Regions from separate parts of the Metasolibacillus sp. FSL K6-0083 genome, predicted to be linked through region 3. Evidence: predicted binding sites of a transcription regulator. Region 3 holds the regulator's gene; each other region holds the start of a gene.

What was found. The regulator LexA, encoded in region 3, represses DNA repair genes until DNA is damaged. The targets are predictions, from matches to a motif close to CGAACATATGTTCG.
Region 1: the regulator LexA is predicted to act here: its motif matches at 4,318-4,331, upstream of MHB51_RS15340 (carbohydrate kinase).
Region 2: the regulator LexA is predicted to act here: its motif matches at 2,224-2,237, upstream of MHB51_RS00460 (ImmA/IrrE family metallo-endopeptidase).

What each region holds. Positions count from the first base shown of each region.
Region 1 is NZ_CP152046.1:3,278,733-3,286,760, forward strand. It holds gene MHB51_RS15315 (hypothetical protein) at 85-207, shown strand; gene MHB51_RS15320 (hypothetical protein) at 966-1,124, opposite strand; gene MHB51_RS15325 (aminopeptidase) at 1,255-2,490, opposite strand; gene motA (flagellar motor stator protein MotA) at 2,672-3,472, shown strand; gene motB (flagellar motor protein MotB) at 3,456-4,223, shown strand; gene MHB51_RS15340 (carbohydrate kinase) at 4,349-5,437, shown strand; gene MHB51_RS15345 (pseudouridine-5'-phosphate glycosidase) at 5,434-6,345, shown strand; gene MHB51_RS15350 (response regulator transcription factor) at 6,480-7,169, opposite strand; gene MHB51_RS15355 (ATP-binding protein) at 7,176-8,028, opposite strand, start outside.
Region 2 is NZ_CP152046.1:106,946-114,973, reverse strand. It holds gene MHB51_RS00480 (DUF6838 family protein) at 1-374, opposite strand, end outside; gene MHB51_RS00475 (sigma factor-like helix-turn-helix DNA-binding protein) at 641-1,156, opposite strand; gene MHB51_RS00470 (DUF3954 domain-containing protein) at 1,365-1,541, opposite strand; gene MHB51_RS00465 (helix-turn-helix transcriptional regulator) at 1,755-2,123, shown strand; gene MHB51_RS00460 (ImmA/IrrE family metallo-endopeptidase) at 2,264-2,752, shown strand; gene MHB51_RS00455 (substrate-binding domain-containing protein) at 2,844-3,989, opposite strand; gene tyrS (tyrosine--tRNA ligase) at 4,205-5,476, opposite strand; T-box leader at 5,536-5,735, opposite strand; gene MHB51_RS00445 (transglycosylase domain-containing protein) at 6,039-8,028, shown strand, end outside.
Region 3 is NZ_CP152046.1:1,271,294-1,279,321, reverse strand. It holds gene MHB51_RS06155 (aspartate ammonia-lyase) at 1-1,226, shown strand, start outside; gene MHB51_RS06150 (DUF2179 domain-containing protein) at 1,578-2,102, shown strand; gene lexA (transcriptional repressor LexA) at 2,458-3,081, opposite strand; gene MHB51_RS06140 (LysM peptidoglycan-binding domain-containing protein) at 3,431-3,760, shown strand; gene MHB51_RS06135 (recombinase family protein) at 3,760-4,416, shown strand; gene MHB51_RS06130 (DUF896 domain-containing protein) at 4,516-4,752, shown strand; gene tkt (transketolase) at 4,896-6,890, shown strand; gene MHB51_RS06120 (response regulator transcription factor) at 7,182-7,814, opposite strand; gene MHB51_RS06115 (sensor histidine kinase) at 7,807-8,028, opposite strand, start outside.

The sequences.
Region 1 (8,028 bases), 1.8 Mb from region 3:
AGTTGCCCCTTTCCTTTACTACTAAATTGTAAAGCAAAAGAGGAAGAATGCCAAATAGTAAAATTGCAGTCTTTTCCTTCAAAAATGACGACATCCGCACAAAAAGAAGAGTATGTTAAAAAAGCCATTTTGAACATTCTCTTTGCAATGAGAGAAATGACAATACCGCAGGAGCAAATGTTTTGTATGCTGAAGGTGAAGCAATAGGTACAGAAATTTTCTCCTTTCGAAAGATGTGGAATACACGTTGAAAAAGTTAAATAGGGGCTGACCAAAAAGCCGTGCATAGCCGGCGTTTTGGTCAGTAACGATGATGTTTCACAAAATGTTGATTCCTATAAAGTGAACCTTCAATCAGTGGGGCTTTGCCCCCACTGATTGGTGATAGAGGAACACAAGCTATCCTGCGAAAACGCTTGTGTGACCAACATCGTGTTGGCCTCATTCTTAGTTTTTACAGGCTATTTGATCCCACACTTAAACATCTTGTTTTTATCTGCTGTTTTGAAGTAGGGGTATGTGCTCCTGCGGTTACTCGTCGCAAACAAATTTGTTAATACGCGATAAATAGAGAACGCCTCTTTTAAAAATGGGATGAACATTGACTTTAGCAGCGTACTCCTTCAGTAAAAGGGAAGCGATGAAAACATCGATTTCAATGCGGTGGCAAAACAAAATGGACTTTTCGGGCAACTCCAATTGTATATAGGAAATATTAAATGTTAAATTTCATTGAGGTATATCTATCGGCTGTATATCTTCATCAAGGGGGAAGGAGGTGTGCATCGCCTGCCTTTGATGATGTTTCATCAAAAAAGCTATGGCTGGAGAGCTTCTTTGAAAATAGGAGTCATATTAGGTTTAGCAGCTTTTTTAGGAGGTTAAAGTATGGAGGTGAAAATCAATTTTTTTAGTACACTTACAAAACGAGGCCGTCTTTTGAGACAGCCCCGTAGTTCATTTTATTATTTTTTACTATCAATACGAGTAGAATCAGCTGAATTTAAGCCTACACGTAAGTAATGAATAAAGAACCATACAGAAATTAAAAGAACTACTGTAAAGCCAAGTACCGTTGTTAAGTACGGGGCAGCAAGCGGATGATGATGATTAAAAATAAACATTACTTTATATCTCCCTTCATACAATCATTATTTAATATTATACATGAAAGCATGCTATCAAAGTAGAGCTAATTCATATTATTCGAATTTAATAGCTGAACTTATGTCAACATTTTGAAGGCAATTTCGACTAAAATGCCCAATTCCCATTGCGGAATATTGGCTCTTTTTCACCGTCAGCATTAATACCATCGATATTCATTTCACCTGAGCCAACCATAAAGTCAACATGTGTAATGCTCTGGTTTAAGCCATTTGCTAATAAATCCTCCTGTGACATTGTTTTGCCACCTTCTAGGCAGAATGCGTAGGCGCTGCCGATAGCGAAATGGTTTGAGGCATTTTCATCAAATAAAGTATTAAAGAATAATAGACCTGATGCTGAAATTGGGGATTGATGTGGAACAAGTGCCACCTCCCCTAAATAGTGCGAGCCCTCATCTGTTTCTACTAATTGCTTTAATATTTCTTCACCTTGCTCTGCCTCGACACCAACGATTCGACCATTTTCAAAAGTTAATTTAAAGTTGTCGATAATATTACCGCCATAGCTTAATGGCTTTGTGCTAGAAACATAACCATTTACACCTGTTTTATGCGGTACAGTAAATACTTCTTCCGTTGGCATATTTGCCATAAATTCGTGACCACGCTCGTTAACGCTACCTGCACCACACCATAAATGTCCGTTCGGCAAGTCAATTGTTAAATCTGTGCCGGGAGCTGTATAGTGTAGCTTTTCATATTTTTTAGCGTTTAAATAATCCACTTTTGCATGTAGTGTATTATCATGATTCTTCCATGCTTCAACTGGATTTTCTAAGTCAGCACGAGTCGCTTTGAAAATTGCCTCCCATAGCTCGTCCACTTGCTTATCTGCTGAGAGCTCTGGGAATACTTTAGCAGCCCACTCTTTAGAAGCTGCGGCAATTACCGTCCAACTAATTTTGTCTGATTGCACATATTGGCGATATTTATTTAAAGCCATGCCTGCTGCTTTTTGATTTGCCGCAATACGCTTCGTGTCAATACCTTTTAATAAATCTGGGCTTTGCGAAACAATGGACATAAATGCGGCCCCTTGTTCAGCTAACGATTCGCGTTCAAGTTTTTTCCATTCTGGGAAGAAATCAAAGGAATCCTCTGGCGCCAGCTCATAGCGCAAACGTGCGATTTCATCATCTGTAAAATCAACAAATACTTGACGTGCACCATTTTCGTAAGCTACTTTTGTAATTAAACGAACAAATGGCGCTACCTCTGTAGAAGCTTGAATAAAGAGATATTGATCCTTTTGGATATTTACTCCTATTTTTACAGCGAGTTCAGCATATTTTAATAAATTTTCTTCAAAGACTGTGCTCATTTTCTCATGTCCTCCAATATTTATATGATAAAAATCAAATGTATTGATACCATCTAATCAAATATACCGAAATTTGCAGAAAAATGCATTAATGCATCGAAAAAAAATGCAAATAAGATTATACTAAATGATAGAATACAATTATTAAATAAAAAGTATGGGTTATTGGAGGTTATACATAATGGATCTTTCCTCGTTAATAGGTATAATTTTGGCATTTGTTTCACTACTGACGGGTATGATATTAAAAGGGGTAAGCTTAGGTGCGCTAGCAAATCCAGCTGCCATTTTAATCATTATTTTTGGTACAATATCCGCAGTAGTAATTGCCTTTCCTATGAAGGAATTAAAGCGAGTACCAAAACTATTTAAAGTGCTATTTACAGAAACAAAGTTAACAGGTGATATAGAAATCATTAAAATGTTTTCTCAATGGGCTGATTTAGCTCGTCGAGAAGGGTTGCTTGCCCTTGAAAGCAAAGCAGCGGAGATTGAAGACCCATTTCTAAAAAATGGCTTAACGCTTGCTATCGATGGACAAAATGCAGATTATATTCGCGATGTACTATCAGAGGAAGTAGAGGCGATGGAGGATCGCCATGCTAGTGGAGCCGCGATTTTTTCACAAGCGGGTACATATGCCCCAACATTAGGGGTACTAGGGGCTGTAGTAGGTTTAATTGCTGCCTTGCGAGATTTAAGTGATATAGATGGATTAGGATATGCTATTTCAGCCGCCTTCGTTGCGACATTATTAGGGATTTTCACAGGTTATGTATTATGGCATCCATTTGCTAACAAATTGAAGCGAAAATCCTCTGTAGAAGCGAAGCAAAAGCGCATGATGATTGAAGGAATTTTATCTGTTCTTGAAGGAGAGGCACCACGTGTAATTGAGCAAAAGCTAGCTTCTTACTTACCTTTAGAAGAACGTAAGCAAATCATGGAAAGCGGGGCGGGTGGCCTTGGCAAAGAGGCATAAAAAACATAAAAAGCATGAGGAACATATTGATGAGTCATGGTTAGTTCCATACGCTGATATATTAACGCTGTTATTAGCTCTATTTATTGTTCTTTTTGCTTCTAGTTCAGTAGACCAAGAGAAGCTAGAAAGAATGTCGCAAGTATTTGGTCAAATATTTGATGGTGGGGCCGGAGTATTGGATAATCCGTCTATTCCAGATCATCCAGATGCAATAAGCGGTGAAATCACAGAACAAACAGTAAAGTATTTAAGAGACCAAGAAGAGCTGCAGCAAATTCAAGGGCGAATTGATGAATTCATTGCTATTAATGAACTAGAAGAGCAGTTTGAAACGAGCAGGACAGAAGAGGGCGGTGTGCTCATTCGAATTCGCGATAGCGTGCTTTTCGACCCGGGTAAAGCAAATGTCAAGCCAGAATATGCAGCAATTGCACAGGAGCTATCAAAAATTTTACAGTTGGACACACCGCGAAGTATTATTGTCACAGGGCATACAGACAATGTTCCTCATTACAGCGCAGAGTTTAAGTCCAATTGGGAGCTATCTGTCATGCGCGCAGTTAATTTCCTGAAAAATGTAATCGACAGTAATCCCGAGCTAGACTCAGAGCAGTTTAGTATTAGAGGATTTGGTGAATTCAAGCCGATTGCTAACAACGATACAGTAGATGGGCGTGCCCAAAATCGCCGTGTTGAAGTATTAATCCAGCCATTAATATTAGAGGACGGCAGTGAGATTCATGAATAATTGAAGAAAAAGAGCTATGTGTAAGACTGAAAAAATTAATTTCGTCTTTTATAGCTCTTTTTTTTTGACATTTAATAAACAAAAGTTTATAATTTAAACAAAAGTTTGAGAGGAGGAAAGTTGCAATGAATGACAAGGAGAAACTTGTATTACAGTTAGTCCAAGAAAACCCTTATTTATCGCAGCAGGAAATGGCAGAAGTGTTAAATATGTCACGTCCAGCTCTCGCAAATATTATTTCAGGATTGATAAAAAAAGGCGAAATTATTGGTCGGGCATATGTTTTGCCGGTCAAACAATCCATTGTTGCTATCGGTGGAGCAAATGTCGACCGCAAATTGCATATTACAAATAAAGTACAGCTAGAGACGTCCAACCCCGTAACAGCAAACGAAAGCGTTGGTGGCGTAGCACGTAATATTGCAGAAAATCTTGGGCGCTTAGGCAATCAAGTGAAATTGTTAACGACACTTGGGCATGATGCCGATGCGCAAATGATTGAACAAGCTAGTCGTGCTTTTATTGAGCTCGATATCATTGAAAAGTTAGAAAAGGAGCAAACAGGCTCTTATACAGCGGTATTAGATAAAGACGGTGATTTAGTTATTGCCTTAGCAAACATGGCTATTTACGAAGCGCTGACACCTAGCCTACTTGACAAGCATATGGCAACATTAATAAATGCTTCAGCTATAATTATTGATTTAAACTGTCCAAAGGAAACGGTAATGTATGTTCAGCAACTTGCCAAGGAGCGTAATATTCCACTAGCAATCGTTCCTGTTTCATCACCTAAAATGAATCGCATGCCAGATGATTTACAAGGTGTGACTTATTTTATTTGCAATAGAGATGAGGCAGAAACATACTTACACATGACTTTAAAGGATGAGGCAAGTTACGAAGAGGCTGTAAGGGCATTGCTGGAAAAAGGTGCAGAGCATGTTGTGCTCACTTTAGGTGGAAAAGGTGTGCTAGTTGGAGAAGGGGATAAGCTCCAGCATTATAGTGCATATAAAATTAATGATATTAAGGATGTAACAGGTGCAGGTGATGCCTTTGTAAGTGCTTGTTTACACGGTGTGATGCAAGGTGATACTTTACACGAAGCGGCGCAATTTGCACTGTATCATGCAGCAAAAACATTACAGGCCAATACAACAGTACGCCTAGTAAAACAAAATGAATATAAAAATTGGAGGAATTTAAAATGAAACAATACTTATCTTATTCACAAGAAGTGTTAGAAGCAAAGGAAAAAGGATTACCGATTGTCGCATTAGAATCAACAATTATTTCTCATGGCATGCCTTATCCTCAAAACGTGCAAACTGCGCGTGAAGTGGAGCAAATTATTCGTAATAATGGAGCAGTACCTGCAACAATCGCTTTAATTGACGGGCAAATTAAAATTGGTTTATCCGATGAAGAGCTTGAGATGTTCGGTAATGCGCAAGGTGTAGCGAAAGCGTCACGCCGTGATTTAGGCTATTTAATCGCAACGAAAAAACTAGGTGCAACGACGGTTGCAGCTACGATGATTTGTGCAGAGCTTGCTGGCATTGAGTTATTCGTAACAGGAGGTATCGGTGGTGTACACCGCGGTGCTGAAACGACAATGGATATTTCAGCGGACCTAGAGGAGCTTGCAATGACAAAGGTAGCAGTTGTGTGTGCAGGCGCAAAATCTATTTTAGATATCGGTTTAACATTAGAATATTTAGAAACAAAAGGTGTACCTGTTATCGGCTACGAAACAGATGTATTACCAGCATTCTTTACGAGAGAAAGCGAATTTGCAGTAAATTTCCGTGCTGATTCTGCTGAGGAAGTAGCGGCAATGATGCGCGCGAAATGGGATTTAGGTTTACGCGGTGGTGCAATCGTTGCAAACCCGATTCCTGTCGAACATTCAATGGAAGCCAGCTTTATTAACGGCATTATAACAGGTGCATTAAAAGAAGCAACAGAAAAGGGCATCGCTGGTAAGGATGTTACGCCATTTTTACTAGGTAAAGTAAAAGAGCTAACAGAAGGAAAATCATTAGATGCAAATATCGCATTAGTGAAGCATAACGCAAAAGTTGGCGCAGGAATCGCTGTAGCCTTAATGCAAAAATAATCAATATTATGCTAAAAATAAAAAAGCCTAAATAATTTTGGAAGATGGTGCAGCATCGGACACTTAATTGTTTAGGCTTTTTTTACAAGAGGGCTAGGAATTAATTTACCATGATAATAAGCGATATAGCGTCTCTACTGGAAAGTAAGACGGTAACCTTGTCCTCGCTCCATTACAATTTGTGTATGGTGGCCTGGAATCGCTTCTAGCTTCCTTCTCAAATTGCTAATGTGCACTCGTAAAGCCTGTGTTTGACCGATGCTATCCTCATCCCAAATAAGTTGATAGAGCTCGGATGCTGGGAAAGTTAGCCCAGCGTGCTGGGCTAAAAAGAATAAGATTTGAAATTCCTTTGTTGCTAGCGATAGCATCGTATTGTTAATCGATACTTTTCCCGAGTGTATATGGAAATGAAGAGCACCAATAATTGTAGGCTCTGTAGAATGCTCTATATTGCTTGTTTTTCGACGCTGTTGGATTCTATCGATGGCTTTTAACAATCTACTTTTATCAAGCGGCTTTAAAATATAATCTGCTGCTTGAACATTGAAGGCCTCGAGGGCATAATGCTCATAGGCTGTTACGAAAACAATATCAATTCGCTGTGTTGCATATTCAAATGTACTGGCAAGCTCAATCCCATTCATATCTGCCATGTCAATATCTAAAAATAAAATATCGGGCTGCAAAATAGGGATTTGCTCCAACGCTTCTATTGGATTCAAAAATTTCCCGACAATCTGTACAAGCTGACCTTCATGCAAAAGTGCCTCCAATAAATTTATAGCTAATATTTCATCATCAACAATTAAAGCCTTTAACAATAGGAATCACTCCTTTAAGCTATATAAAATAGGGAATCTAATGATAACAGTAGTGCCCTGATTCACTGTACTGTTAATGGTAATAGAGGCGTGCTCGTATTTTTTTAAACGCTTTGCAATATTGCGTAAAGCAACACTTTGACTACGCATCGCATCCTCTGTAAAAATATGCTCTAGTTGCTCTTGCTCAATCCCAATACCGTTATCACTTATTGTAAATATAATTTGCTGCTGTTGCTTTTCGATATGAATTGATAGCTTGCCGTCTTCCTTTTTTTTCTTCAAGCCATGGATTAATGCGTTCTCTACTAAAGGCTGTAGTAGCAATGGTGGGATTAAGCTACTTGTTATCTCTTCATCTACTTGTATATCAAGCTGGAGCTGTGCAGGAAATCTCGTTTGATGAATATTGACATAAGCTTGAATAAGGTCTAGCTCTTTTTTTAGCGGCACGAGGCTATTCGTATTTTCAAATGAGAAGCTGCTACGTAAAAATATGGCGAAATTTGTAATCATAGCACGTGCTTGCTCTAAATCTAAATAGCTAAGTGATAAAATTGAATTTAATACATTGTAAACGAAATGTGGTTTAATTTGTGCTTGTAAAAATGCGGATTCCATTGTAATTGCTGCTTCAGCAGAATCCTTTAATAAAATTAAATTGCGCACACGTGTCTTTAGCTCGATGATGTCGAGTGGCTTGTGCAAAAAATCATTTGCGCCCGATTGGAAGGCTGCTACCATATCCTCTGGACGAAGAGCGGCAGTCAGCATTAAAATAGGTAGCTCTGTTGATGTGTAGTTTTTTCTAATATGTTGGCAAATTTCGTAGCCAGAAATATTGGGCATCATAATATCT
Region 2 (8,028 bases), 1.2 Mb from region 3:
TCCTCCCTGTCTTGTAAGAGGAAATCGAAATCCATAAAATTGTGGGCAATACCATCTAGCATTTCACTATATGCACCTTTAGCTAATAGCACCGTTTCATCAGATAATGTAATTTCGCTTAATGCTTGTTGGATGCGTAGTGCATGATTCGCTACATCCACTTGTCCATTCAGTGGAAAATACTGCACATCAAACGCTAGCTTGACTTTAGCCCGCCCACTCATTTGCGGCGTATGCTCTAGCTTCAATAATTGAATAAAAAAAGCTGGGACTTCCACCGTCTGCGGCATTTCATTGGTATACTGCTTGTAAGCATCTCCGAACCTTTCTTGAAGCCTTCGAGAAATGGCTTCTATAATATGGCTAATGTCCATCAAACCACTCCTTTAGTAGACTGCTGAGATATGTGGTGCTGACATTTTTCACAAAGCTTTACATAAGCATTGTAAATTATGCCTTACCAAAATTACTTTTTCTTTTTCAATCGTTCTCCCCCCTTAAGCTTTACCAGATTAGTCTTTAACGTCTGTAAGCTGGAAAAAGACGCTTTCACTATATAGGTGTTTGTATGGCAAGATAGAATGACCTCAATCTCGCTTAAATGAACTCCTCACTATATAGGCATTTGTATGGCAAGCCCTTAAAATGAACTTTTCGTTATATAGCCACCTCCATGACAGATTAACTTTTTGCCATTAATATTGTTTTTTATTTTTGTTTCTGCTCGCCTTAAATAGCTTTGTACTGAGCTACGTGTAATTTCTAAAATGTCAGCCACTTTTGAAAACGTCATGTACTCAGCTCGAATAAGTATAAATACTTTACGCTCATTTTCTGTTAACCCCACCAATGCATCTTTAATAATGCTTTGAATATTGTCTAATCGCTCGTCCTCGTTATTTAGCGATTTTTCCTCCTCATCTAATCCAGTGAAATCACAATCAATAGATATAAGAAATTGCTGCATTAAATAATGGTCCATGACATAGCTATCAGTTCTTGTAGCAGCCCGATATTCAGCAGGGTCATAGCCTGTCTCCATCCATTGAATCGCCTCCTTTAAATCACGCTCCATACTTGTGCAGCCATCTATTTCCTGCAAACTTTTTAATGATTGCTTATATTCCTCAATTAAATCTGGAAAATATTTAGCCATTCCCTTTCCCCTTTCTTTTATCAATTACGCTTCGCTTTCGATACAAAAAGAATTTAGCTCCTGCGATTACTCGTCGCAGTAAACATGTGCTCCTGCGATTACTCGTCGCAGTAAACATTGCTGATGGAAGTTAAATAAAAAGGACACTAATTGATTTGGCTAAATAGCCAAAATCAATTAGTGTCCGTCGGTTTTTCCGTAAGGACTATTATTTATCTTGGTGAATGCGAATACGCTCCGCTCGCTCTACATCTAAAACTCGCCCGTTTTTCCAAATGATAGTATCTTGTCCAAACGCTTTCGGCTTTAGCGGTGTAACACATCCATCCTGTACAATATAAATACCATTCTCAAATACATTCATTTGCTGATTTTCTTTGCCCATCAAAAATCCTCCTATTTTTTATTTATATAGCATCCGATATAAAAGTTGCTTTTTTAAATATGCTTCTCAATAAATTTCTATTTCAGCAACTCGTTAACATAAATATAACATTGCTAAAATAGAAATTCAAGCATAAAGTTGCTATTAGAGAAATTTTTTATTTCCAAAACAGAAACATGCTATAATTAAGTATGAAATCTCTGAAAGCGGTGAATGATGATGAGTATCGGAAAACGAATCGTTGCATTAAGAGAAAGCAAAGGATGGACACAAAGAGAGCTAGCAAGCCGAGTGAATCTGAATGTTAGCGTGATGAATAGAATTGAAGCAAACGAGCGACCTGTAAAAGATAGTGAATTGCTACAATTAGCAAATATATTAAATGTTAGTACAGACTATCTTCTTGGCCGTTCTAATTCACCTGCATTGACACAGGAGGAAAAGGACGAGGCTGAATTTCAAGCTTTTGCTAACAATCCAACACTTCAAAAATGGTATAAGGAATTGCCAAAATCAAAGGAAGAAGATTTAGAAAAACTGCGTAAAATGTGGGAGATTTTAAAAGACCATGGAGAGCTTTAAAATGACATTTTAAATGAATAATTAGCAGTTGTCCTTATTGATTGTCAATCATATTCCAAACCTCACTACCAAAATGTGAGGTTTTATAATATAATAAAATAGAACAAATGTTCTTAAATGGCTTTTTAGGAGTTGTTTTAATGTACTATTATACACATCTTGAGGATTATATTACGCGCTTTTATATGCAGTTGGGCATTACCGATTTATCTTTATTGAGCTTTCAAGAAGTCGCAGCTAGATTAGGGGTTAAAGTATTTTATTGGTCAGAACGTAGTCAGGCTTTGTTTATTGAAGGTCGTGCTTATATTTTTCTTGAGGAAAATTTATCACCCGAAGAGGAATGGCAAGATTTCTGTCATGAATTATGCCATGTGCTACTGCATAGTGGCAATCAATTTGACTTGCCCCCACTTTTTCAAAAATATCAGGAGCATAAAGCGAATAATTTTATGTACCATGCATGTGTGCCAACCTTTTTATTAGAGCGAATGGAGCTATATGACTTTACACATAAAGAAATAGCTAAAATCCAACAGAATTTTTGTGTAGAACACGACTTTGCTAAAAATCGACTCATTCAATTTTTAAACAATAAACAAAATCAATTATACCGTTATCAAGGTTAATTTTAAAAAGTAAAAGTAGTTATGTCATAAAAATCCACCGAGCTATAAGGCTAAGTGGATTTTTTCATTCGACCGAAAAACAATCATTTATTCACTCATTGAGTGGCACATATCCTACTTTTTCAACTAACCCTTGCCCTTGAGGTGATAAAATCCATTCAATAAGCCTCGCTGTATTGTCATTTGACGTATTTGTTGTTATTGCATAAAATTCCGATGTAATTGGATATGTGTTATTGCGAATATTGTCCTTTGTCGGTGCGATTCCTTCAATTGATAATAATTTGATTTGGTCGTTTTGCACCATTTCTGTTGAATAGTAGCGGAATGTATAACCAAGCGCATTTTTGTAATTTTTATATTGTGCGACTTGTTGAATAATGCCCCCCATTCCCGAAACAATATCCTCTCTCGGGGCTTCCATAATCGGTGTATCTTCCATTAAATATTGCAGTGCCGTTTGAGAACCGCTATCTTCAGGTCGTTGAAAGGCACGAATTTTTTCGTTAGCGCCTCCTATTTGTGACCAATTCGTAATCTCTCCTGCATAAATACCGCGAACTTGCTCTAATGTTAAGCTATTAATTGGGTTATTTTTATGTACAAAAAAAACAAATGCTTCTTTGCCAATCGGTGTCATATTTAATTCAACATTCTTTTGCTGCGCCATCTTTAGCTGGCGCTCAGACGGCGCAGCAGCAAAAATGACATCCACTTTGCCATTAATTACATTATTATAGGCATCAGGTGTTTTATTAACCATTACTGTTTTTTTGAAGTAATCTGCGTTTTCTGGATATGTAGCTTGTACAAATGCTGTATACAATGGATATAGCGCCGTTGCACCATCTATTTTTGGCATTTTGCCATCCAAAGTTAACGTTGACACTTCGCCTAATTTTGTAATTTGATTATTTTCGGTGAAGGGATGGTACGCCCATATATCTACCTCACTATCCACTGTAGCTAGCTGGCTTTCATAATATGTTTGTCCAGCTAAAACAGTTGGTACAATCATAATCCCTAACATAATAAACGCCGTTATTTGCTTGCGCCTTTTCGTTTTGAAGAATTGCAAAATTCTTAATATGAGTAAAATATAAACTACGAGAACAGCAGCAACTAAAAGCCATACATAGCTTTGATGCAGGAAGAACATCGTTAAAAATAATAATGGCGCGCCCAAAAATAATATACCTATTGTTAGCAATACGATACTCCCTATTTTCTCCATCATTTTCCTCCCCCTTTTTAACATAAACGATAAAAAAAGAAAAAGTGTTCCAATAATTTTTTTGTATTTATAACTAGAAAGTTAACTTCATTTTCAAATATACCTCTACAGCTTTTCTTGGTTTGTGTTTAGGTTACTTCTTGAAATCTTTTGGTGGAACAAAATAAAAGCGCATGAATCAGATTTTTCAATTTGAGTTCATGCGCCTTTCTTATTTTTTAATTAAATTTCACCATATGGTATTTCTTTTTACCACGGCGAATAATGGAAAAAGCGTCTTCTAAACGGTCTTTAGCATCTACTGTATATTCTAAATCCGTCACCTTTTCACCGTTGATGCTGATGGCACCATTTGTTACATCTTCACGCGCTTGACGCTTTGATGGGGAAACACCTGCCTCGACAAGCATTTCAACAATGTTTTTATCTTCTTTCGCCATTTCAATAGAAGGAACATCTTTAAAAGCATCTTTCATTTCTTCTGCAGATAAAGCTTTTAAATCTCCAGAGAATAGTGCTGCTGTAATACGCTGTACAGTATCAAGTGCCTCTTGGCCGTGAATTAAGCGCGTCATTTCTTCTGCTAATGCCTTTTGTGCTTTGCGTAAATGTGGTTCTTGCTCAACACTTGTTTGTAATACCTCGATTTCTTCACGTGATAGGAATGTAAAGATTTTCAAGTATTTAATAACGTCTGCATCACCAGTGTTAATCCAGAATTGGTAGAATTCATATGGGCTCGTTTTTTCAGCGTCTAACCATACTGCGCCACCTGCTGTTTTACCGAATTTCGTGCCATCAGCCTTTGTTACTAATGGAATTGTAAAACCGAATGCTTTTGCATTGTCATCATGCGTTTTACGTATGACTTCTAAGCCTGTTGTAATATTGCCCCACTGATCCGATCCACCGATTTGGATGCGTACATTATGGTTGTCGTATAAATGATTAAAATCAATTCCTTGAATGATTGTGTACGTAAATTCTGTAAATGAAATACCTGTATCTAAACGTGAAGCAATCGTATCCTTTGCTAGCATGTAGTTGACATTCAATAGCTTCCCAAAATCACGTAAAAACTCGATTGTACTCATTTTTCCAATCCAATCGTGATTGTTGACAAGCTTTGCTGTATTTTCTGCGCTAGAATTAAAGTCAAAAATGCGCTCTAATTGTTTTTTAATGCCCTGTACATTTCGGTCAATTTGCTCTACTGTTTGCAATTGGCGCTCCTCTGAACGTCCAGATGGATCCCCTACCATTCCTGTTGCACCACCAACTAGCAATACCGGCTTATGACCAGCTTGTTGGAAGCGGCGAAGCGTTAATAATGGTACGATATGGCCGATGTGCATCGAATCAGCCGTTGGGTCAACCCCACAGTATAATGATACGGACTGCTCATTTAATAGCTTTTCCATACCTTCTGCGTCTGTTTGCTGGTATAACAAACCACGCCAATTTAAGTCTTCAATTAGTTTGTTTGTCATGTTGTGTCCTCCTCTTTTTTTACGCATAGAAACAAAAAAGTCCCTACACGCACTATGCATGCAGGGACGCTATCGTAAAAATAACGCGGTACCACCCAGCTTGAAGAGCATTACTCTTCCTCTCATCCGTCTTAACGCGACGTCAACGTCCAAGCTCCAAGAACGTAATTCATGTTATACATTATGACTAGCTCTCACCACACGCTAGCTCTCTTGACAGGGAATGATAACACTACTGCAATCTCTTCAATACTTGAAAAACTATACAGTCTATTTTACCTAAACAGCGTCTATTGTCAATAACTATATTTTAGCTGTAGAAAAAATGTGCTATAATCAATTACGCATTGGCGTAATTGCGGTTGGATTTTTCCGAGTTCATGAAGGAAACAAAGCTAAAATCCATGACATCCGCTGGAGACTTTGAGTCAACATGATGTTGGTCACTCAGTTATTAGCACCAAAATGTGGTGTTCTTTCGACTGAGTTCCTCTAATTCAGTAAAAGCCCTACTCCTTTGGTTTAACTGAATCGAGGTAAATGAGTTTAGGAGGTCGTTTCATTGAAAGAATGGTTGACACAAATAAATAACAAATTAGAAGCTCTAGCAAACAAATCTTGGATGCGTGCGTTCCGCATTACAGGTGGCGTTATTTGGAATTTATCATTATTAATTCTTATATTAGTAGCAACTTTAACTGTATTTGCTGGGGCAGTTGGTGCGGGCTATTTCGCATCACTCGTAAAAGAAGAGCCTTTGCGTTCGAAGGAAAATATGCGTGAGCTTATTTTCAATTACGAGGAAACGAGTGAAATTTATTTTGCGGACAATATTTATATTGGCAAGTTGCGCACCGATTTAGAGCGACGTGAAACCTCTCTAAAGGATGTTTCGCCCATTGTAATTGATGCTGTTCTTGCAACAGAGGACGAGTACTTCCGTGAGCATAATGGTATCGTCCCAAAAGCTGTCCTGCGTGGGTTGCTACAAGACTTTACAAATTCGGCTACTCAAACAGGTGGCTCGACATTAACACAGCAATTAATAAAAAATCAAATATTAACAAACGAAGTATCTTATGAACGTAAAGCAAAAGAAATATTGTTAGCATTACGACTTGAAAAATTTATGACAAAGCAAGAAATATTGGAGGCCTATTTGAATATTATCCCCTATGGGCGTAATGCTTCAGGTCGCAATATAGCTGGAATCGAAACAGCAGCGGACGGTATATTTGGCATTAAAGCTTCTGAGCTTTCTTTACCACAAGCTGCGTATATCGCGGGAATACCGCAAGCACCGTATGCCCATACACCTTTTACACAAAAAGGGCAATTAAAAACAGAGGAAGCTTTAAAGCCCGGCATTGACCGGATGAAAACGGTTCTATACCGTATGAAGGAAGCTGGCTACATTTCAGAAAATGAATATCAAGAATCTATCGTCTACGATATTACGCAAGATTTTAGAAAACCTGAATCACGCCCTGAAGACCGCTACCCATGGTTAACATACGAGCTTGAAAACCGTGCGAAAAAAATTATTGCGGATATGTTAGCTGAGCAGGATGGCATTGATCCAAAGCGCTTGCAAGAAGAATCACAGTTGCTTGAAAAATATATGATTTTAGCAGACCGTGATGTGCGCTCAAAAGGCTATCGTATCTATTCTACAATTAATCAGCAAATGTATGACGCAATGAAAACAGCAGCCGAGAATTTCCAATACTACGGTCATACGTATACAGCAACGACGATAGATAGTGAAACTGGAGAAGAAATAACAGTTGAAATGCCTGTGCAAGTTGGAAGTGTTGTTATCGAGAACAAGACAGGACGTATTTTAAGCTTTGTTGGCGGGCGTGATTTTAATATTGAGGCACTAAATCATGCTACACAAGCATATCGTTCAAATGGTTCAACAATGAAGCCACTTTTAGCATATGGTCCAGCTATCGAGTATGGAAAAATCGGTGCAGGTAGCCCTGTTGTCGATGTGAAATTTAAGCGTAGCTATGACGGCTATAGCCCTTCGAACTATCTTGAAAATGAAGAAAGAGGAATAATGCCTGCACGTGAGGCCTTAGCTCATTCTCAAAACTTAACAGCGCTTCGCTTATATGATGATATTTTACCAAATCGACCTGCTGAATATTTAGCTAAAATGGGCTTTTCTCGCTTAACCGAGGGCGATTATGTCAATTTAGCAACAGCTATCGGTGGATTAACGAATGGGACAACAGTTGAAGAAAATACAAATGCATTTGCTACACTTGCAAATGGCGGTCAATTTATTGATGCTTATATGATTGAGAAAATTGTTGATTTAGATGGCAATATTATTTATCAGCATGAGGTAGAGCCAGTTGAAGTATTTACACCTGAAACTTCCTACATTGTTACAGATATGCTGCGTGATGTACTTGATTATGGTACAGGTATGCGTGCAAAGAGCACATTAAAATTTTCTTCTGATTTTGCAGCAAAAACAGGTACAACACAGGATTATAAGGATGTTTGGTTAGTTGGCTATAATCCTAATATTTCTTTAG
Region 3 (8,028 bases):
TCGAAGTTGGAGAGCTCGCTGCTTCTCTTAAAGATGCGATTATTACTGCGGCGGATGAAATGATTGATGGAAAGTTTAAAAATCAATTTCCAGTAGATATTTATCAAGGTGGCGGGGGTCTTTCAATTAATATGAATGTCAACGAAGTGCTCGCCAATCGCGCTAATGAAATTATAACAGGAAATAAGGGCTATACGCATGTGCATCCAAATGAACATGTCAATATGTCTCAATCTACAAATGATGTGCTACCAAGTGCGATGAAGCTAGCATGCTTTTTTTATATGCAGGATTTAATTAACTGTTTAACACAGTTTGAGAAAACCCTTCAGCACAAGGAAGATGAATTTCAACTGCTCGTTAAAGTTTCCAGAACGTGTTTACAAGACGCATTGCCGATTACATTTGGTCAGCAATTTAGCGCATACCGTTCATTTATTGCCAGACAAATAAATGAGTTGAAGAGGTTACAGGAAGGTTGCTTACAGCTTGTTATTGGGGCAACAGCAGTAGGTACGGGCTTAGGTGCTTCGACAGACTATGTCGAGGGGATGTATCGAAATTTATATGATGTAACAGGGCTGACAGTGCGAAAAGTAGAAAATTATTTTGATGGTCTACAACACGCGGACGAGTATGTTAGAATTTCTAGCTGCTTAAAGGGGTTATGTACAGGACTTTCCAAAATGGCAAGTGATTTTAGAATACTCTCTTCGGGACCAATAGCGGGATTAGGTGAAATTGAGCTTCCAGCAGTTCAATCGGGTTCATCTATTATGCCTGGAAAAATCAATCCATGTATTCCTGAAATGATGATGCAAGTTTGCTTTGATATTTATGGCAAAGATCAGGCAATTACATTTGCGGCAGATAGAGGCGAGCTTGAATTGAATATTTGGGAAGCCATTATTATGAAAAATCTGTTTGAGCAATTTTCATTGTTAATAGCAAGCATTCCAGTGTTTCGAGAGAAGTGTGTAGCAGGAGTTCAAGTGAAAAAAGAAATAAATCAGCTTCGCGCGGAAAGCTCCTACGCTCTATCGGTCGCAATTTCAAAACAATTTAGTTACGAAATTGCTAATGAAATAGTAGCGGAAGCGCAAAGCAAAAAAACAACGGTAAAACAGATTGTTGTTGAAAAAGGTTTATTAAGTGTGGACGAAGCTGAAAAATTACTCGATCCAATCCATTTAACCTCTTTAAGCAGAAGTCTTCCATCTCTATAGGTGGCAAAATGAATGCAAGCATTAGACCGATTTCAGCGGGTTTTCAAACACTTGCTGATAAAGAGGAACTCAGTCTAAGAACATCGCATCTTGCGATAATGACTGAGTGACCAACATCCGGATGTCACAGATTTTAAAGGGAGGTTTGCATGATGCAAATCAGTTAACCGTTGTCACAGGACGTGACGGTTTCAGGTTAACTTCCACCAAATAGCTTGAAAGAATCTGGACACAATTACGTCAAGGCGTAATTGATTAAACGTGAAATAATAACTTGATAATCGAGTATTATTATATAGTTATACGATAGCAGAAAAATACCATTATAAAAGATTATGAAAGGTCCTGCGTATGAATAATATTTTATTAATTATTATTTTACAACTTATTTATGTGCCTTTATTAACGCTTCGTACAATCTTTTTAGTAAAAAATATTACGGTTTTAGCATCAATTATAGGTATGGTTGAAGTACTGATTTATGTGTTTGGTTTGTCCCTTGTATTCAGTGGAAATCAGAGCGTATTAGCGATGGTTGTTTATGCAGTTGGCTTTGGGCTAGGTATTTTTTTAGGTACGATGATTGAGCGTAAATTAGCAGTAGGCTATGTTTTTGCTGCGATTAATACGCAAAATAAAAACAATGAACTAGTGGAGTTTTTAAGGAATGAAGGTTTTGCAGTTACAATTTACAAGGGCGAAGGACGCGATAGTGAGCGCTATAAATATGAAATTTTAACGAAGCGTAATCGTGAACACGAACTGTTTCAAATTGTCGAGCGATTTGAGCCAAATGCCTTTATTATGTCATATGAGCCGAAGTCGTTTAAAGGCGGTTTTTTAGTTACACGTATGAAACAAAAGAAAAATAGATGAAGTGTCAAATAACAGGTATTTATAGACAGGCAATATTCTGAGATTTCTTATATAAAAAGCATAATTTTGTTGCAAACAGCGCTGGAAATCATCAAAATACGGCTTTTTACGAAAATTATACGTCATTTATAAACATTCACAATTTTTCAAAGCGGATGTAAAATAGCACTAATACCTCGCTAGCATGCTTTTACATATGAATGAACCTCATAGGACATCACGAAAATTTCCAATAATATTCCTCGTTTTTCTCCACAATTAATGATGTGAAAATCATGCTAGCTTTTAAAAAATGAATAGTATATTCAAAGTAAAAAACTGAGCTGTCCCAAAAATCCGGTGCTCAGTTTTTGTATTATTGTATTTTACGATATAGACCGACAACCTGCCCTAAAATCGTTACTTGATTTACTAAAATCGGGTCCATTGAAGAGTTTTCAGGCTGTAAACGAAAATGTGTTTTTTCTTTATAAAAACGCTTTACTGTTGCCTCATCATCTTCCGTCATCGCAACGACAATTTCACCATTGTTTGCAGTTGATTTTTGCTTAACAATTACATAGTCTCCATCTAAAATTCCAGCTTCAATCATTGATTCTCCCATAATTTCTAACATAAATAGCTGATCCTCAGAAGTGCCATATGAGTTTGGAAGAGGAAAGTATTCCTCGATATTCTCGATGGCTGAAATAGGAAGTCCCGCCGTTACTTTGCCAATCAAAGGAACATGGATAACACCTTGTTGTTCTATCTCACTATCATTATTGTTGTCTAAAATTTCAATAGCGCGTGGCTTTGTTGGGTCTCGACGAATAAGTCCCTTGCTTTCTAAACGAGCTAAATGGCCATGTACAGTAGAACTAGATGCTAAACCAACCGCTTCACCGATTTCACGAACTGACGGTGGATAACCTTTTGTTTTAACTTCTTCTTTAATAAAAGCTAAAATTGCTTCTTGGCGTTTTGATACTTTTGTCAACTCATTCACCTCTTTTATCTTGTTTTAGTAAACTACTCTCACCATTCATAGATGATGGAAGGGACGCTATATTGGACCTTGTTCAGCATATGTAAAGTTGCTCGCTAAACAAAGATAAGCCTCCGACGATAATCACAGATTTTTAAAACGAGTTTGAAGGCGCTTCAAAAAACTGGATGTAATTACGCCGAGGCGTAATTGATAGAACAAATTTTCTTATTTTCAGTATAACAAAAGAGAAAAATAAATGCAAACATTAGTTCGAAAATAATTGTTGACAAAAACGTTTGTTCGTTTTAATATGAGAACATACATTCCGAACTAACATTCTATTCCAGGAGGCGTTACTATGAATTGGTTGAAAAAAAATAGTTATATTGCAGTTTTTGTCGCATTTACGGTATTTGTCATTTCAGTGTTAGTTATTACTGATGAGGATATTGAACAATATGAAGAAATAGTCATTGAACATGGAGATACGCTTTGGTCTTTAGCCGAACAGTACCGAGGTAAAATGTCAACGGAGCAATGGATTGGCTTTGTGAAAAAATCAAATTACCTTTCTGATGAAAAAATAGTGATTGGACAACAGCTGCTAGTACCAATTGAAAAACGCTCTATTATTGCCAAGCAAATGACAGAGGATAGCCATTCGCGTGAAGTGGCGAATAACAATTAATGGTTACACAAACTGCGGTCATATATGTGAGGGTAAGCACCGAGAAATCAACCCAATATACATCTCTTGCAAGGCAAAAAGAAGAGCTAAAAGCATATGCAAGCAGCTTGCATTTTCATATAGTTGAAATATTCGAGGACCAACAGAGCGGCTTCGATGTGGAAAGAGATGGCTTGCTAGATATGTTAGATTATATGAAGGAAAATAATATGACAACTTTGTTCGTCCAAGATGAAACACGATTAGGACGAGGCAATGCACGCGTAGCAGTGTTACATCTTTTACAAAAGCAAGGTATCTCGGTCATATCTTTAAATGATGCTGGTCCACTAGCATTAAATGAGATGGATACAATGCTTTTAGAAATTTTAGCAATAGTAGAGGAGTATCAGCGCAAGCTGCACAATGCTAAAATACGACGCGGAATGCGACGCGCAGTAAATAACGGATATCGTCCAGAATACAATTTGAAAAACCGTGGCAATCCAGAGGGGCGCGAGCGAATTGACGTGCCTATCGAAGAAATTTTAAAGTTGCGGGCGAAGGGCTTTACCTTTGAAGAAATTGCCACTACATTAAGAGGCTTAGGATTCAATATTAGCAAAGCAACAGTTCACCGCCGCTTTGTAGAATATCAAAAAGAGAGTAGTATGTAAGCAGTCTATTCAAAACGTAAAGTACAAGATAAATCACTTGCGCTTTACGTTTTTTTCTCATACCTTTGTATTATGGAGTTTTAGAAAGGTGAGAAAAATATGTTATCCAAACAAAAATTAGCTCGAATTAATGCACTAGCAAAAAAAGCGAAGGAAGGTACGCTGACAGAGGCGGAAGCGAAAGAACGTACAGCACTTCGTAAAGAATACTTAGACACATTCCGCGCAACGATGCGCGATACGATTGAGCATGTGAAAATAGTAGATCCGGAAGGCAATGATGTAACGCCAGAAAAACTAAAAGATATAAAAAGACAGAAGGGCTTTCTAAACTAAATTTACACAATTTTATACAATGTGACACATTTAGCATTTAGTATGTGGAATTTCAAAGAAAACACCTGCTAACCATTGTTTTCTTTAACATTCTTGACTACACTATAAAGGTAGACTATATAGCACGAGAAAGGATGTCAAAAATGACTCAAACTCCGGATCAACTTGCAATTAATGCAATCCGTACATTGTCAATTGATGCAATTGAAAAAGCAAATTCTGGCCACCCTGGTTTACCAATGGGGGCAGCTCCAATGGCTTATACGCTATGGACAAAGCATTTACGCCATAACCCACAAAATCCAAATTGGTATAACCGCGATCGTTTTGTGTTATCTGCTGGTCATGGCTCTATGCTACTTTATAGCTTATTACATTTAGGAGGCTATGATTTACCAATGGAAGAAATTAAAAACTTCCGTCAATGGGATTCATTAACGCCTGGTCACCCAGAGTACGGTCATACTGCTGGTGTTGAAGCAACAACAGGACCTCTTGGACAAGGTATCGCCATGACTGTCGGTATGGCGATGGCTGAGGCGCATCTTGCGGCTAAATATAATAAAGATGGGCATAAAATTGTAGATCACTACACATATGCTCTATGTGGTGATGGCGATTTAATGGAAGGTGTAGCTGCAGAAGCAATTTCATTAGCAGGTCATCTGCAATTAGAAAAATTAATCGTGCTTTACGACAGTAATGATATTTCACTAGATGGCGAGCTAGGCATGTCATTCTCTGAAAACGTTCAAAAGCGCTTTGAATCATATGGCTGGAACTATTTACGCGTTGATGATGGGAACGATGTAGCGGATTTAAGTGCTAAAATCGAAGAGGCGAAGCAACTAAAAGGCAAGCCAACATTAATCGAAGTGAAAACTGTCATCGGCTATGGTTCACCGAATAAATCAGGTAAATCAGATTCGCATGGTGCACCTCTTGGAGCAGATGAGGTAGTATTAACAAAAACACATTACGGTTGGGAGCACGAGCCATTCAGCATCCCACAAGAAGTATATGAAACATTTAAAAAAGCAGCAGAACGTCAAGGTGTTGCAGCGGAAAATGCTTGGAACGAACAATTCGAAGCTTATCGAACTGCATATCCAGAGTTAGCTGCGGAATTTGAAAATGCTATGGAAGGCGATTTACCAGCAGACTTTGCAGCGGAAGTACCAGTATATGAAGCAGGTAAGTCTGTCGCAACACGCTCATCTTCAGGTGATGTAATTAACGCTTTAGCGAAAAAATTACCATCATTCTTCGGAGGTAGTGCTGACTTAGCAAGCTCAAATAAAACGACAATTAAAGGCGCAGGCGATTTCTCAGCAGAAAACTATGCAGGTCGCAATATTTGGTTTGGCGTACGCGAGTTTGCAATGGGTGCAGCATTAAATGGTATGGCATTACACGGTGGGTTAAATGTATTCGGTGCGACATTCTTCGTCTTCTCCGACTATGTTCGTCCGGCGGTGCGTCTATCTGCATTAATGGGCTTACCCGTAACATACGTCTTTACACATGATTCAATTGCTGTTGGTGAAGATGGTCCAACACATGAGCCAATTGAACATTTAGCATCATTACGCGCAATGCCAAACTTAAATGTGATTCGTCCAGCAGATGCAAATGAGTCGGCAGAGGCATGGAAGCAAGCAATATTATCACCGAGTACACCAACTGCTTTAGTATTATCACGTCAAAACTTACCAGTGTTAGACACAACAGCGGAGTTAGCAGCTGAAGGTGTAGCTCGTGGTGGTTATGTAATTTCATCAGCAACAAAAGCAACGCCAGATGCAATTTTAATTGCTGCAGGCTCTGAGGTTGCTTTAGCAGTGGATGCGCAAAAAGCTTTACTTGCTGATGGTATTGACGTATCAGTTGTATCAATGCCATCAACATTTGCTTTTGATCAACAGGATGCAGCATATAGAGAAACTGTATTACCAAAGGCTGTTACAAAGCGTTTGGCAATTGAAATGGGAGCTACACAAAGCTGGTATAAATATGTTGGCCTAGACGGTGATGTATTAGGTATCGACACATTCGGCGCATCAGCACCTGGTGACCTAGTAATCGAAAAATTCGGCTTCACAGTTGAGAATGTAGTCAATAAAGTAAAAGCACTATAAGCTTTGCATAAAAGAAGGTGTCTGAAAGCATGCGATTGCATTGCTTTTTAGACACCTTCTTTCTATTTTGTTGAGATAATCACTATAAATAGCTACATTTTATAAATTGTTGAGAGTACTAAATTTACAGCTACTTCTTTTCAACTTTAAATTGAGTAAGTAGCTATGGTAAGGATTAGATAGCCACACAAAAAACCCCGAACCATCTAATGAAACGCTAACTTTTTAGTGATTCGTGATAGTTCGGGGGTTCTATTTAGTTAGTTTATAAATTATATAAATGCAGTCTTCTTATTTTGCTAGCCCATTTTGGAAGGCGTAAACGACTGCTTGTGTACGGTCTTGTACGTCGAGTTTACTTAAAATATTGCTAACATGTGTTTTCACTGTTTTTAATGCGATAAAAAGTTCATCTGCGATTTCTTGGTTTGCCTTGCCTTGTGCCATTAAAAGAAGGACTTCCATTTCGCGCTCAGTTAAGCTTTCATGTAATGGGATAGCAGTGCCACCGCGCATTCTTGAAATCATTTTTGTCGTCACTTCAGGTTCTAAAACCGTTTCGCCGTTTATCGTTTTGCGAATAGCGTCTGCGATTTGCTTGGCATTTGATGTTTTCAAAATATAGCTTACAGCGCCTGCTTCAAGGGCAGGATATACTTTGTCATCGTCTAAAAAACTTGTTACCATCATGACCTTGGCAGCAGGCCATTGCTGTAAAATTTTTTCTGTTGCTTCTGCGCCTGTCATAATAGGCATTACATTATCCATTAAAATTAAGTCGGGTCGTAAAGATAATGCTTTTTCGATTGCTTCTAAGCCGTTTTCTGCCTCGCCAATAACTTCGATATCAGGCTGCGCAGATAAGTAGGCTGCTACACCGATACGCACCATTTCATGGTCATCTACAAGTAATACTTTAATCAAGCTGTTCACCTTTCTTTCTCGGAACTTTTACTTCGACAATTGTCCCTTCATTTGGAACGGAAACAATTTTATATAGGCAGCCAATTTCAACTGCGCGCTCTGCAATATTATTTAAGCCATATGAGGTACTTTTACCGGATTGGTTATCAAAGCCAATACCGTTATCTTGAATACGTAAAATCGCATAATCATCTCTTGCTACAAATAATAGCTC